DNA from 4 places in the Klebsiella sp. GFKo11 genome. Region 1 is predicted to be linked to each of the others. Evidence: predicted binding sites of a transcription regulator. Region 1 holds the regulator's gene; each other region holds the start of a gene.
What was found. Region 1 encodes CRP, which controls carbon source genes, mostly activating them, when cyclic AMP is high. Its sites were predicted from a motif close to ATGTGANNNNNNTCACAT; they were not measured.
Positions count from the first base shown of each region.

Region 1 (3,178 bases):
GGTGGATACGTCCAATCCATTTGCAGCCAAAGCAATCCCATCGCTTGATGAAAGCTTTGTCGTTATCCATTTCCGCAACTTACAGAATATCGATTTCCCCTGGCTACTGGCGATGCTTCAGGGCTCGTTTATCTCGCATATGAACACGCTAGTGGTGCCGGGAGGGAAAATGGGGCTGGCCATGGAGCTCATCATGGCGCCATTGGTCGAGCGGCTAATGGAAGGCAGGAAAATCAATTAACAAAAAACCCCGGTAGCGCAGCGCATGCCGGGGCGACGAGTTCGCGCCGTTCGGCTTATCCCTCGATCACTTCATAAGAGTGAGTTATGTTTACCGCTTTCTCCAGCATCAGCGCCACCGAGCAATATTTTTCCGCCGATAGGTCAACTGCGCGAGAAACGGCAGCATCTTTCAGCTCTTTACCGGTCACGATAAAATGCAGATTGATATGGGTAAACAGACGCGGTGCTTCCTCGCGACGCTCAGAAGTCAGCTTAACTTCGCAGTTAGTGACGTTATGGCGTCCCTTCTGCAGGATAGAAACCACGTCAATTGCGCTACATCCGCCCGCCGCCATCAACACCATTTCCATCGGGCTAGGCGCTTTATCCCCGGAATTACCGTCCATCAGAATCTGGTGACCAGAAGCCGACTCACCAATGAAGGTTAACCCTTCAACCCATTTCACTCGCGCTTGCATAAATTTAACTCCAGGGCTGTAATTTTCCTGACAGATTACGCGCACATAACAATTCTCGCAACGGAAGGCGACCTAGGTCATGCTGAAGCGAGACACCAGGAGACACGCGGCGAAAGCTATGCTAAAACAATCGGGATGCTACAGTAATACATTGATGCACTGCATGTATGCTGAGGAGTTCACATTACAGGCTGCAGGAAATTTTCAGCCAGATTCCCAGGTATAGGGATTTAATACGATTGCATGCCCGGATGCCGTGTAGTGTCGGCATCTGGAGATAGCTTATAACAGAGGATAACCGCGCATGGTGCTTGGCAAACCGCAAACAGACCCTACCCTTGAATGGTTCTTGTCTCATTGCCACATTCATAAGTACCCCTCAAAGAGCACGCTGATCCACCAGGGTGAGAAAGCAGAAACGTTGTACTACATCGTTAAAGGCTCCGTGGCTGTACTCATCAAGGATGAAGAAGGTAAAGAGATGATCCTCTCTTACCTCAACCAGGGCGATTTCATCGGTGAATTAGGCCTGTTTGAAGAAGGTCAGGAACGTAGTGCATGGGTACGTGCGAAAACCGCATGTGAAGTGGCCGAAATCTCCTACAAAAAATTCCGTCAGTTGATCCAGGTTAACCCGGACATCCTGATGCGTCTCTCTTCGCAAATGGCACGTCGCCTGCAGGTTACGTCAGAGAAAGTCGGTAACCTCGCCTTCCTCGACGTGACGGGTCGTATCGCCCAGACGTTGCTGAACCTGGCAAAACAGCCTGATGCGATGACCCACCCGGACGGTATGCAAATTAAAATTACCCGTCAGGAAATCGGTCAGATCGTTGGATGCTCCCGCGAAACCGTTGGCCGTATCCTGAAAATGCTGGAAGATCAAAACCTGATCTCCGCGCACGGTAAAACTATCGTCGTCTACGGTACCCGTTAAGTCGGCAAAACGGCGTATTGCTATGCAATACGCCGTTTTTGTTTCCCCCTCATGTGGCGCAGGCTGATTTACCACCCGGAAGTCAACTACGCACTGCGGCAAACGCTGGTGTTGTGTCTGCCGGTCGCAATCGGACTTCTTCTCGGACATTTACAGCAGGGCTTACTGTTTTCCCTGGTACCAGCCTGTTGCAACATTGCCGGTCTGGACACACCACATAAGCGCTTCTTTAAACGCCTGATTATTGGCGGCTGCCTGTTTGCTGGCTGTAGCCTGATTGTCCAGCTCCTGCTGCAACGCGAGATCCCTCTACCACTGATTCTCACTGGTCTGGCGCTAATCCTTGGGGTGACTGCCGAAATCAGTTCACTGCACGCGCGACTACTGCCTGCTTCACTTATTGCCGCCATTTTTACCCTCAGCCTTGCGGGTAACATGCCGGTGTGGGAGCCACTGCTAATCTACGCGCTCGGCACCTTATGGTATGGCGTCTTTAACTGGTTCTGGTTTTGGCTATGGCGCGAACAACCGCTGCGCGAGTCACTGAGCCTGCTCTACCGCGAACTGGCTAACTATTGCGAGGCCAAATACAGCCTGCTGACCCAGCATACGGACCCGGCCACCTCGCTGCCGCCGCTACTTAACCGCCAGCAGAAAGTGGTTGATCTGATTACCCAGTGTTACCAGCAGATGCATATGCTGGCGGCCAATCAACGCAACGACCACAAACGTCTGTTGCGCGCTTTTCAGGTGGGGTTGGATTTACAGGAACATATCTCCGTTAGCCTGCATCAGCCGGAAGAAGTGCAGAAACTGGTGGAACGCAGTCACGCAGAAGCAGTGATTCGCTGGAATGCGCAAACCGTTGCCGCCCGCCTGCGTGAGTTGGCGGACGATCTTCTCTACCATCGTTACCCACAGCGCTTTCAGATGGATAAACAGATCGGCGCGCTGGAAAAAATTGCCTGGCAACATCCGGATAACCCGGTCGGCCAGTTCTGCGCCTGGCACTTCAGCCGTATCGCCCGGGTTTTGCGTACCCAGCGTCCTCTGTACACGCGCAACTTGATGGCGGATAAAACTCGACGTTTACCCCTGCTGCCAGCGCTAAAAAGCTACCTGTCGTTTAAATCTCCGGCGTTACGCAACGCCGCGCGCATCAGCGTAATGCTGAGCGCCGCCAGCCTGATGGGCAGCGCACTGCATCTGCCGAAACCCTACTGGATCCTGATGACTGTGCTGTTCGTGACGCAAAACGGCTACGGCGCGACGCGGGTGCGCATTGTTCACCGGGCGGCTGGAACGATTGCCGGACTGGTGATCGCCGGACTGACGCTACACTTCCACGTGCCTGAAGGCTATACGCTGACCGCCATGCTCTTCATCACGCTGCTAAGCTACCTGATTATTCGTAAGAACTACGGCTGGGCAATGGTTGGTTTTACCGTCACGGCGGTTTATACCCTGCAATTACTCACGCTAAACGGTGAGCAGTTTATCATCGCCAGATTAATCGACACGCTTATTGGCTGTCTGATCG
Region 1 is NZ_CM151369.1:523,660-526,837, reverse strand. Features, by position in the region: gene AC07P6_RS02390 (phosphoribulokinase) at 1-241, shown strand, start outside; gene AC07P6_RS02385 (OsmC family protein) at 297-701, opposite strand; gene crp (cAMP-activated global transcriptional regulator CRP) at 1,006-1,638, shown strand; gene AC07P6_RS02375 (YccS/YhfK family putative transporter) at 1,690-3,178, shown strand, end outside.

Region 2 (3,178 bases), 1.3 Mb from region 1:
ATAGGAATCCTTAAAACCTTCATCTTTATAGAACAGCGTTTCGCCACCGCTAGTTTTGGTTGCTTTCAACTCCTGGAACTGGCTCCAACTTGTATAAGCCAGGCTGTAGTGAACGGCCCATTTTGGCGCCACGCGGTTATAGCCTGAGATTTCCCACATTTCTGGCAGGTTCAATGTCAAAGAGCCGCCAATAGTGGAACCACCGGTGCCGTACGGCAGTCCGAGACCCAGTGCTGAATTGATAGGATTAAGTGATGACGGCAAGCTGCTCTTATAATCGCCGTCAAAATCAATTTTGATTTCAGAGCGATAGGTAAAGCCGTAGCGGTTGTTTTTATCGACTTCATATAAAATACCGGCATTCCAGCCGAAGCCCCATTCATCCCCCTTCAGGCGAGCGATTTGAGTATCACGACTGATACCGCCAGCCTGCTGACCAATCGCGGCTGCCTGCGCCGGGGAGAGTTTGCCTTCCTGCACCATGCCGGGCAGCTGCGCACCAATAATTTCCGGTAAATCACCTGCATAGCGCTCCAGCTTGGCTCGGGCATATACGGCGTCGAAGCCCAGGCCAAAACTCCAGTGATCGTTAAGACGATATGCACCGCTCAAATTGAGGTTTAAGGTTTCAAGGTCAGTAGTACCGCCCATTGAGCCTGCGGCAAAATCATTGTTGAACTCTGTGGCTAAACCATAGTTAGAAGTGAGGGAGGCACCCCAACCAAACTGCTCATTAATCGGCGCGACAAAGTGCAGGTTGGGCACCCATGCGGTTGGTGCAATATTGTCCTGGCTGGCATCGTTACCGATAACTGAACTACCGCTCACGTTGACATCAGGATCGACAAAAATAGCGCCACCAGAGAAGGTTGGGCGATCAAACATCATAATTAACGCCGGGTTACGGCTGGCGTTTCCCGCGTCATCAGCAATAGCACCTTCACCGGAATAGGCGCGACCAAGGCCGGATGAAGAGAATTCATTTAGCTGAAAGCCTGCTGACCAGGCCTGTGTTGAAACAATTGCTACAGCCACTGCAAGGGCAGATTGGGTAAAGCGGGTTTTCTGGCTCATGCCCATAACCTCATTGAGTTATTTTTATTTAAACAATGTTACATGCCGTAACAGAAGCGCGAAGTGTAGGGTCTGCTTTACGACAGAGAAATCAGACCAGTGCGCTGAGTATAGGTCTGACCAGATGATATGTTGCAAGTTTGTTTATAAGTTTTTTCAATTGTGATACGAAAAACGCGATCCAGCTGGCAAATTTGCTGTTGTACCTCATGTTCGAAATGGGGGATTTTTGTTTTGGATCATTTTTAAGTGTGATTTCGCTCACTTATCTCATTTGCCACAATTAACGGCTGGAGGCAGTTATTCGCCGGGCGTAAAATAAACAGATTATTTATCTGGCACCTTGAGTGCATATACAGAGGAAATCTACGATGAGTAAATGCAGTGCTGATGAAACCCCGGTTTGCTGCTGTATGGATGTTGGCACCATAATGGACAACTCCGATTGCACCGCCTCTTACAGCCGCGTGTTCGCTAACCGTGCCGAAGCAGAGCAAACGCTCGCCGCATTGAGCGAAAGAGCGCGTAACGTTGAATCCGAGCCGTGCAAAATCAACCCGACCTTTACTGATGTTGATGGTGGCGTACAGCTGGATATCGACTTCATATTCTGCTGTGAAGCTGAAACCCTGATTTTCCAGCTCGGCTTGCGTTAGTCTTTCCCCAAACGCCCCTTTCCGCAGGGGCGTTATCTTTTCTATCCAATGTGTTTTGGCTCCCACTTTTTCTGTTCCCCGATTGGCTTAATGTAAAATATTGGTTAAAACTGTTATCAGGTCAGACCACTTTGTTTTACCGGTTAACAGGGGAGTGTTATGAGTCAGGCATTACCGCTAGTCACCCGCCAGGGCGATCGCATTGCTATCATCAGCGGTTTACGTACTCCGTTTGCCCGACAGGCGACGGCGTTTCACGGCATTCCTGCCGTTGATCTCGGTAAGCTGGTGGTTGGCGAAATGCTGGCCCGCAGCGATATCCCTGTGGAAATAATCGAGCAGCTGGTATTTGGCCAGGTTGTGCAGATGCCGGAAGCGCCAAATATCGCTCGGGAAATTGTTCTGGGAACCGGCATGAGCGTACATACCGATGCATATAGCGTCAGTCGCGCCTGTGCGACCAGTTTTCAGGCGGTGGCCAACGTCGCAGAAAGCCTGATGGCAGGGACTATCCGGGCGGGCATCGCGGGTGGGGCTGACTCCTCGTCCGTGTTACCCATCGGTGTTAGCAAAAAATTCGCCCGCGTCCTGGTTGACGTGAATAAAGCACGTACCCTGAGTCAGCGCCTCAAGCTCTTTTCCCGCCTACGCTTTCGCGATCTTCTTCCTGTGCCGCCAGCGGTCGCCGAATATTCCACCGGCCTGCGGATGGGGGACACCGCTGAACAGATGGCGAAAACCTGGGGTATTACCCGTGAACAGCAGGATCAGCTAGCGCTTCGCTCGCACCAGCTTGCTGCGAAGGCCTGGGAAGAGGGCAAACTATCAGCAGAAGTAATGACGGCATATACCCCGCCTTTCCGTGAACCGCTGGTTCAGGATAATAATATTCGTAAAAATTCAACGCTTGCTGATTACCAAAAGTTACGCCCAGCCTTTGATCGTAAACACGGGACCGTGACCGCCGCTAACAGCACGCCGTTAACCGATGGCGCGGCTGCGGTGATTATGATGACAGAATCCCGGGCTAAAGAGCTGGGGCTTGTCCCGCTGGGCTATCTACGCAGCTACGCTTTCAGCGCCATTGCTGTCCAGCAGGATATGCTGCTGGGACCGGCATGGTCGACGCCGCTGGCGCTGGAAAGGGCAGGACTTACGCTGGCTGATTTAACCCTGATTGACATGCACGAAGCCTTTGCCGCGCAGACGCTGGCCAATTTGCAATGTCTGGCGAGTGACCGCTTTGCTCGTGAAGTGCTTGGGCGTTCACAGGCAACAGGAGAGGTTGATGAGAGCAAGTTCAATGTGCTCGGCGGATCCATAGCCTATGGTCATCCTTTTGCCGCCACGGGCGCGAGAATGATCACCCAAACGTTACACGAACTGCGTCGTCGTGGAGGCGGCTTTGGTCTGGTCACTGCCTGCGCTGCGGGTGGTTTAGGTGCAGC
Region 2 is NZ_CM151369.1:1,816,161-1,819,338, forward strand. Features, by position in the region: gene fadL (long-chain fatty acid transporter FadL) at 1-1,074, opposite strand, end outside; gene AC07P6_RS08880 (YfcZ/YiiS family protein) at 1,446-1,730, shown strand; gene fadI (acetyl-CoA C-acyltransferase FadI) at 1,890-3,178, shown strand, end outside.
Region 2: AC07P6_RS08880 (YfcZ/YiiS family protein) is a predicted target of CRP. The motif match lies at 1,324-1,341, and genes of this name have one in related genera.

Region 3 (3,178 bases), 120 kb from region 1:
CGGGAATCCGCACATACGTCAAATGGCAATCTTATTTATACAAAAATGTGCTATGCAACACTTAATTTTATGATTTTTAAGAGAATAATGACATTTCGAATGCTGCTGAAACGTAACCGACGGCATAATTGAGTGTGATCTGTCTCACTATATCGATGGCACAAGATTATCGGTCTGTGCTGAATAGTTTTTTTATCTCAGACTATTTGACTGCTTTTTATGTGAATTGCGGAAAGTAATACTGTTTTATGTCCTGACAAAGATAATGGCAAAACCAGAGTCTATGTATAAGGAAAACTCATCACTATGAATGTGAATTAAATTGCGGTTATCTTGAGTGTTTATGCAATGAGGTAAGCGGCCGCGTTGACGATTGATCCAGGTCATCGCCGTCGGTAGCTAAAAATGGCAGGCTTGGCCCTTTTCTTAAGGCCGGTCTATCAGATTATGCAGTTACAAAAATTAGTCAATATGTTTGGTGGGGATCTTGCGCGTCGTTATGGCGAAAAGGTTCATAAACTGACGCTGCATGGTGGATTTAGCTGTCCAAATCGCGATGGCACGATTGGTCGTGGCGGCTGCACATTTTGTAATGTGGCATCTTTCGCTGATGAACAACAGCAGTATATTTCGATTGCCGAACAGCTGGCGTATCAGGCGCAGCGGGTTAATCGCGCTCAGCGCTATCTGGCTTATTTTCAGGCCTACACCAGCACTTTTGCTGAAGTTCAGGTACTGCGCTCCATGTATCAGCAAGCGGTGAGCCAGGCCAATATGGTTGGGCTGTGCGTCGGCACTCGCCCGGACTGTGTGCCTGAAGCAGTATTGGATTTACTTAGCGAATATCGGGAGTTGGGTTATGAAGTATGGCTGGAGCTTGGGCTGCAAACCGCACATGATAAAACGCTGCATCGGATAAATCGCGGTCACGATTTTGCCTGCTATCAGCACACGACCCGACTGGCGCGTGAACGTGGTCTGAAAGTATGTTCACATCTGATTGTCGGGCTACCGGGAGAGGGGCAGCATCATTGCCTGCAAACCCTGGATCGGGTGGTTGAAACCGGCGTTGATGGTATTAAGTTGCATCCACTTCATATTGTGAAGGGCAGCATCATGGCAAAAGCGTGGGAAGCCGGAAGGTTGAACGGTATTGAACTGGACGACTATACGGTCACTGCAGGAGAGATGATTCGCCATACCCCACCTGAGATTATTTATCACCGTATTTCTGCCAGTGCCCGTCGTCCGACGCTGCTGGCACCGCTGTGGTGTGAGAACCGCTGGACCGGGATGGTTGAGCTGGATAAATACCTTAATCAGCACGGTGTCCAGGGCTCAGCCATCGGTCCTGGCTGGGTATCTCCGGTAACCACGAAATAATGAAAAACGTCACGAGTCTCTTTCACGACAGCCTGCAAAAAGTAATGTGATCTTTGTCACTATCGTCAATATATCTCTGGTTATGAAAACTGGTATGGTAGTAGGCTATTGCTTATTGATAACATTGACTCAGGTGGTTTCGTATGCAGATGACAATGCGTTGGTTTGGTCCAGATGAAGATAAGGTCTCTCTGGAATATATTCGCCAGGTTCCGGGTGTAGAAGGTGTTGTAGGCGCACTTTATGATGTCGCCGTTGGTGAGGTCTGGCCAGTTGATAAAATTGAGGATCTGGTGAAGCAAGCCCATGCCGCTGGGCTTACAATGGAAGTCATTGAAAGCGTCAACATTCATGATGATATTAAGATCGGTTTACCTTCCCGCGATCGTTATATCGCCAATTATCAGCAAACTATCCGCAATCTTGCTCAGTTTGGCGTTAAGGTCATTTGCTACAACTTCATGCCGGTTTTTGACTGGATGAAGACGGACATGAACTATGTTCTGCCGGATGGCTCCCTGACGATGGCTTTTGAGAAGAAAGACATTGATAAGAGTCTTGAAGAGGTGGTGAAAGAGGTTCTGGAAAATTCGAATGGTTTTGCGCTGCCGGGCTGGGAACCAGAGCGGCTGGCAAAAGTTCAGGACCTGTTTGCTCAATATAAAGATGTTGATGACACAGTACTGCGCGAAAACCTGGTCTATTTCCTGAATGCAGTGATCCCTATTTGTGAAGAGGTGGGGGTGAAAATGGCTATTCATCCGGACGATCCGCCGTACTCAATTTTTGGTCTACCGCGAGTGGTGAAAAATCGTGACGATCTGGACTGGATTTGTCGGGCGGTGGATTCAGAGGCGAATGGCATCACGCTCTGTACCGGCTCTATCGCGGAAGACCCGGCTAATGATGTCTACTCGATTCTGGCCGAGTTTACCCGCCGTAAGCGAATCCATTTTGCCCATGTGCGTAATATAAACCTCATCAAAGACAAAGACTTTTATGAGTGCGCTCACCCATCAGAATTTGGCTCTTTAGATATGTACAAAGTGATGCAGGCGCTCTATGACAATGGTTTTAGCGGCTATATCCGTCCGGATCATGGGCGCTTTATTTGGGGAGAAACAGGGCGTCCAGGCTACGGGTTGTACGATCGCGCGCTGGGAGTAACCTACCTCAAAGGGCTATGGGAAGCACTCAGTAAGCGCTAACGACCAGTCCTGTTTCCAATCTATATTCCGGCTGACTGTAATCCAGGGTCAGCCGCGTAACACAATCCTTCCCGCATTTTTTGCACAACTTACAGCGTCTTGCTCAGAATTGAGTATTATTGTGCGAAGTTGTCGCGAAGGAATCTCCTATGAAGCAAATCCGTATGCTGGCGCAGTATTATGTTGACCTGATGATGAAGTTGGGTCTGGTGCGCTTTTCCATGCTGCTGGCCCTTGCGCTGGTGGTACTGGCGATTGTGGTGCAAATGGCCGTGACCATGGTGCTGCACGGCCAGGTAGAAAGTATTGATGTTATCCGCTCCATCTTCTTTGGCCTGCTGATTACCCCGTGGGCGGTCTATTTCCTCTCGGTCGTTGTTGAGCAACTGGAAGAGTCCCGGCAGCGTCTCTCGCGGCTAGTGGAGAAGCTGGAGGAGATGCGCGAGCGCGATCTCAAGTTGAATGTGCAGCTTAAGGACAACATCGCCCAGCTTAATCAGGAAATCGGCGAACGTGAAAAAGCTGAAGCAGAACGTGAAACGACGCTTGAGCAACTGAAAATTGAGATGAAGGAACGTGAAGAGGCG
Region 3 is NZ_CM151369.1:642,449-645,626, forward strand. Features, by position in the region: gene mnmL (tRNA modification radical SAM protein MnmL/YtqA) at 448-1,383, shown strand; gene uxuA (mannonate dehydratase) at 1,527-2,591, shown strand; gene arcB (aerobic respiration two-component sensor histidine kinase ArcB) at 2,741-3,178, shown strand, end outside.
Region 3: uxuA (mannonate dehydratase) is a predicted target of CRP. The motif match lies at 1,428-1,445, and genes of this name have one in related genera.

Region 4 (3,178 bases), 470 kb from region 1:
AGATGTTGCTCAGACCGGCATCCTGTACTTTCTTACGCAGCACGCCTGCACCCATAGCACTGGAACCCATACCGGCGTCGCAAGCCACGATGATTTTACGCACGTGGCTCAGGTCGTTAGCGACATCGCCGGCGGCCAGCGGAGTGGCTGCGCCTTTGGACTGCGCTTTCATATCCTGCATGCGACGGGTCGCTGCATCGATATCGTCTTCTTCTTTAACCTTGCTGGTTTTCAGCAGAACGGCTGAAACTACGAAGGAAACGGCCATCGCAGCCACAATCGCGGCGATGTTAGCGAAGTAGGCACCTTTTGGCGTCATCGCCAGCACGGCCAGGATAGAACCCGGAGAGGCCGGAGAAACCAGACCGCCGTTAAGGATAGTTAGGGTGAATACGCCGGTCATACCGCCGAGGATAACGGCCAGAATCAGGCGCGGGTTCATCAGCACGTACGGGAAGTAGATTTCGTGAATACCGCCGAGGAAGTGGATGATTGCCGCACCGCCCGCAGACTGTTTAGCGCTACCGCGACCAAAGAACATGTATGCCAGCAGAACGCCCATACCCGGACCCGGGTTAGCTTCAATCAGGAAGAAGATCGATTTGCCAAGGTCATGCGACTGCTGAATACCCAGCGGCGAGAAGATACCGTGGTTGATGGCGTTGTTGAGGAACAGGATTTTCGCTGGTTCAACAAAGATGGACGCCAGCGGCAGCATGTCGTGGACAACCATGAAGTTAACGCCCGCCGCCAGAATTTTGGACAGGACTTCAACTGCAGGACCAATGCCGAGGAACGCCAGGATGGCGAGGATCATCCCGATGATGCCGGCAGAGAAGTTGTTCACCAGCATTTCGAAGCCGGATTTGATTTTGCCATCAACCCAGACGTCAAAACGTTTAATCGCCCAGCCGCCTAGCGGACCGGCAATCATTGCACCGAGGAACATCGGCATATCTGCACCGACGATCACGCCCATGGTGGTAATTGCGCCGACCACGCCGCCGCGCTCGCCGCCAATCAGCTTACCGCCGGTATAACCGATCAGCAGCGGCAGCAGATAGGTGATCATCGGACCAACCAGCTTCGCCAGCGTTTCGTTCGGTAACCATCCTGTCGGAATGAATAATGCGGTGATAATACCCCACGCGATAAACGCGCCGATATTTGGCATCACCATGTTGCTGAGGAAACGACCAAAGCTTTGCACTTTGATCTTGATATCGGATGACATAAAACACCCCTTCTTCTGTTTTTGCTATCGGCAGGCTGAAAGCCCGAGGCTCGTTGTTAATGTGGCGGCAGAGGTAGCCGGACCCTGTTTGATAGTGCGAAATCTGGCACTGAATCGTTAAGCTGTCCAGTCGCTGGACTTTTGTGTGATACAGATCACATGAATATAGGTGACTGGTAGGTGTATGTAGTGATCGTTGTCACAAAATGTATGTGTAAAAAAACAACAACTGGGCATTTTCGAGGCAATTAAGGGGTTTTGTGTGATGTGCATCGCATATTATCTTTGAGTGTTTGTTATTTATTTGTGATGTTAATCACAAAATATTTTGATCTGGATTTCTCCTGGTGTGATCTCCGGCAGGTTATGCCGCATTCAGCGCGAGAGCGTGTAACTGAGTAACTCGATCCGCTAAAGAACATTTTAGTCGCCAATGGCGAAAATGAAATCGGTGAATTATGCTCAATCTGTCGGCCGTTTTTTATCTGCCACAAAACAAATCCTATTAATAATTAGCGTAAATCCGAGGAAAGTATGTTTCTCAATTATTTTGCGCTCGGCGTTCTGATCTTCGTTTTTCTGGTGATTTTTTATGGAATCATCATTCTCCATGACATCCCTTATTTGATTGCGAAGAAACGCAACCACCCGCACTCGGATGCGATTCACGTTGCGGGCTGGGTGAGTCTGTTTACTTTGCACGTCATTTGGCCGTTCTTATGGATCTGGGCCACGCTTTATCAACCGGAACGCGGTTGGGGGATGCAGCACCGGCGGGATGGCGTGCCGCCTGAAGCGACAGAAGAAGAGGGTGAAATTAGCGAACTTCGCCAGCGCGTCAGCGCACTCGAACAGCGAATAACCGGTCTTCAACCGTCAGCCCAACCCCCTTCGGTGGAGAAATAACTCATGGATCTGCTGATTATTTTAACCTACGTGGCGATTGCCTGGTCGATATTTAAAATATTCAAGATCCCGGTAAATAAATGGACGGTTCCCACTGCGGCGCTGGGCGGGGTATTTATTGTTAGCGCGCTTATTTTATTAATGAACTACAACCATCCTTACACCTTTACCGCGCAAAAAGCGGTTATTTCTATTCCGATTACCCCGCAGGTGACCGGGGTGGTTAGCAGCGTCACGGATAAAGCAAATCAACGGGTTAAAAAGGGTGAAGTGCTATTTACCATCGACCCGGTACGCTATCAGGCGCGGGTCGACAGGCTCCAGGCCGACCTCGTCACCGCACTTCACGGCATCAACACGCTGAAAGCCCAGCTTTCTGAGGCCCAGGCAAACACCACGCGCGTCTCGGCGGAGCGCGATCGGCTCTATAAAGACTATCAGCGTTATCTGAAGGGCAGCCAGGCGCGGGTAAACCCGTTTTCGGAAAGTGATATCGATAACGCCCGGCAAAACTACCTGGCCCAGGATGCGATGGTGAAAGGATCGGTCGCGGAGCAGGCGCAAATCCAGAGTCAGCTCGACAGCATGGTTAACGGCGAGCAGTCGCAGGTGGTGAGCCTGCGCGCGCAGCTGGCGGAGGCGAAATATAACCTCGACCAGACCACCGTGCGTGCGCCTAGCGACGGCTATATCACCCAGGTTTTGATTCGCCCTGGAACCTATGCGGCCTCGCTGCCGCTGCGCCCGGTGATGGTGTTTATCCCACAGCAAAAACGGCTGATTGTGGCGCAGTTCCGGCAAAATTCGTTGCTCAGACTTGAGGCGGGCGACGATGCTGAAGCGGTGTTCAACGCGCTGCCGGGACAGGTCTTCCACGGCAAGCTGGTCAGTATTTTGCCGGTGGTGCCGGGGGGAACGTATCAGGCACAGGGCACGCTGCAAGCGTTGACGGTCACGCCGGGTACCGACGGCGTGCTGGCAACCATCGAACTCGATCCCAATGCCGCCGTGGACGCGCTACCTGACGGCATTTACGCC
Region 4 is NZ_CM151369.1:54,211-57,388, forward strand. Features, by position in the region: gene AC07P6_RS00260 (PTS mannitol transporter subunit IICBA) at 1-1,234, opposite strand, end outside; gene AC07P6_RS00265 (DUF3302 domain-containing protein) at 1,769-2,140, shown strand; gene AC07P6_RS00270 (HlyD family secretion protein) at 2,144-3,178, shown strand, end outside.
Region 4: AC07P6_RS00260 (PTS mannitol transporter subunit IICBA) is a predicted target of CRP. The motif match lies at 1,378-1,395, and genes of this name have one in related genera.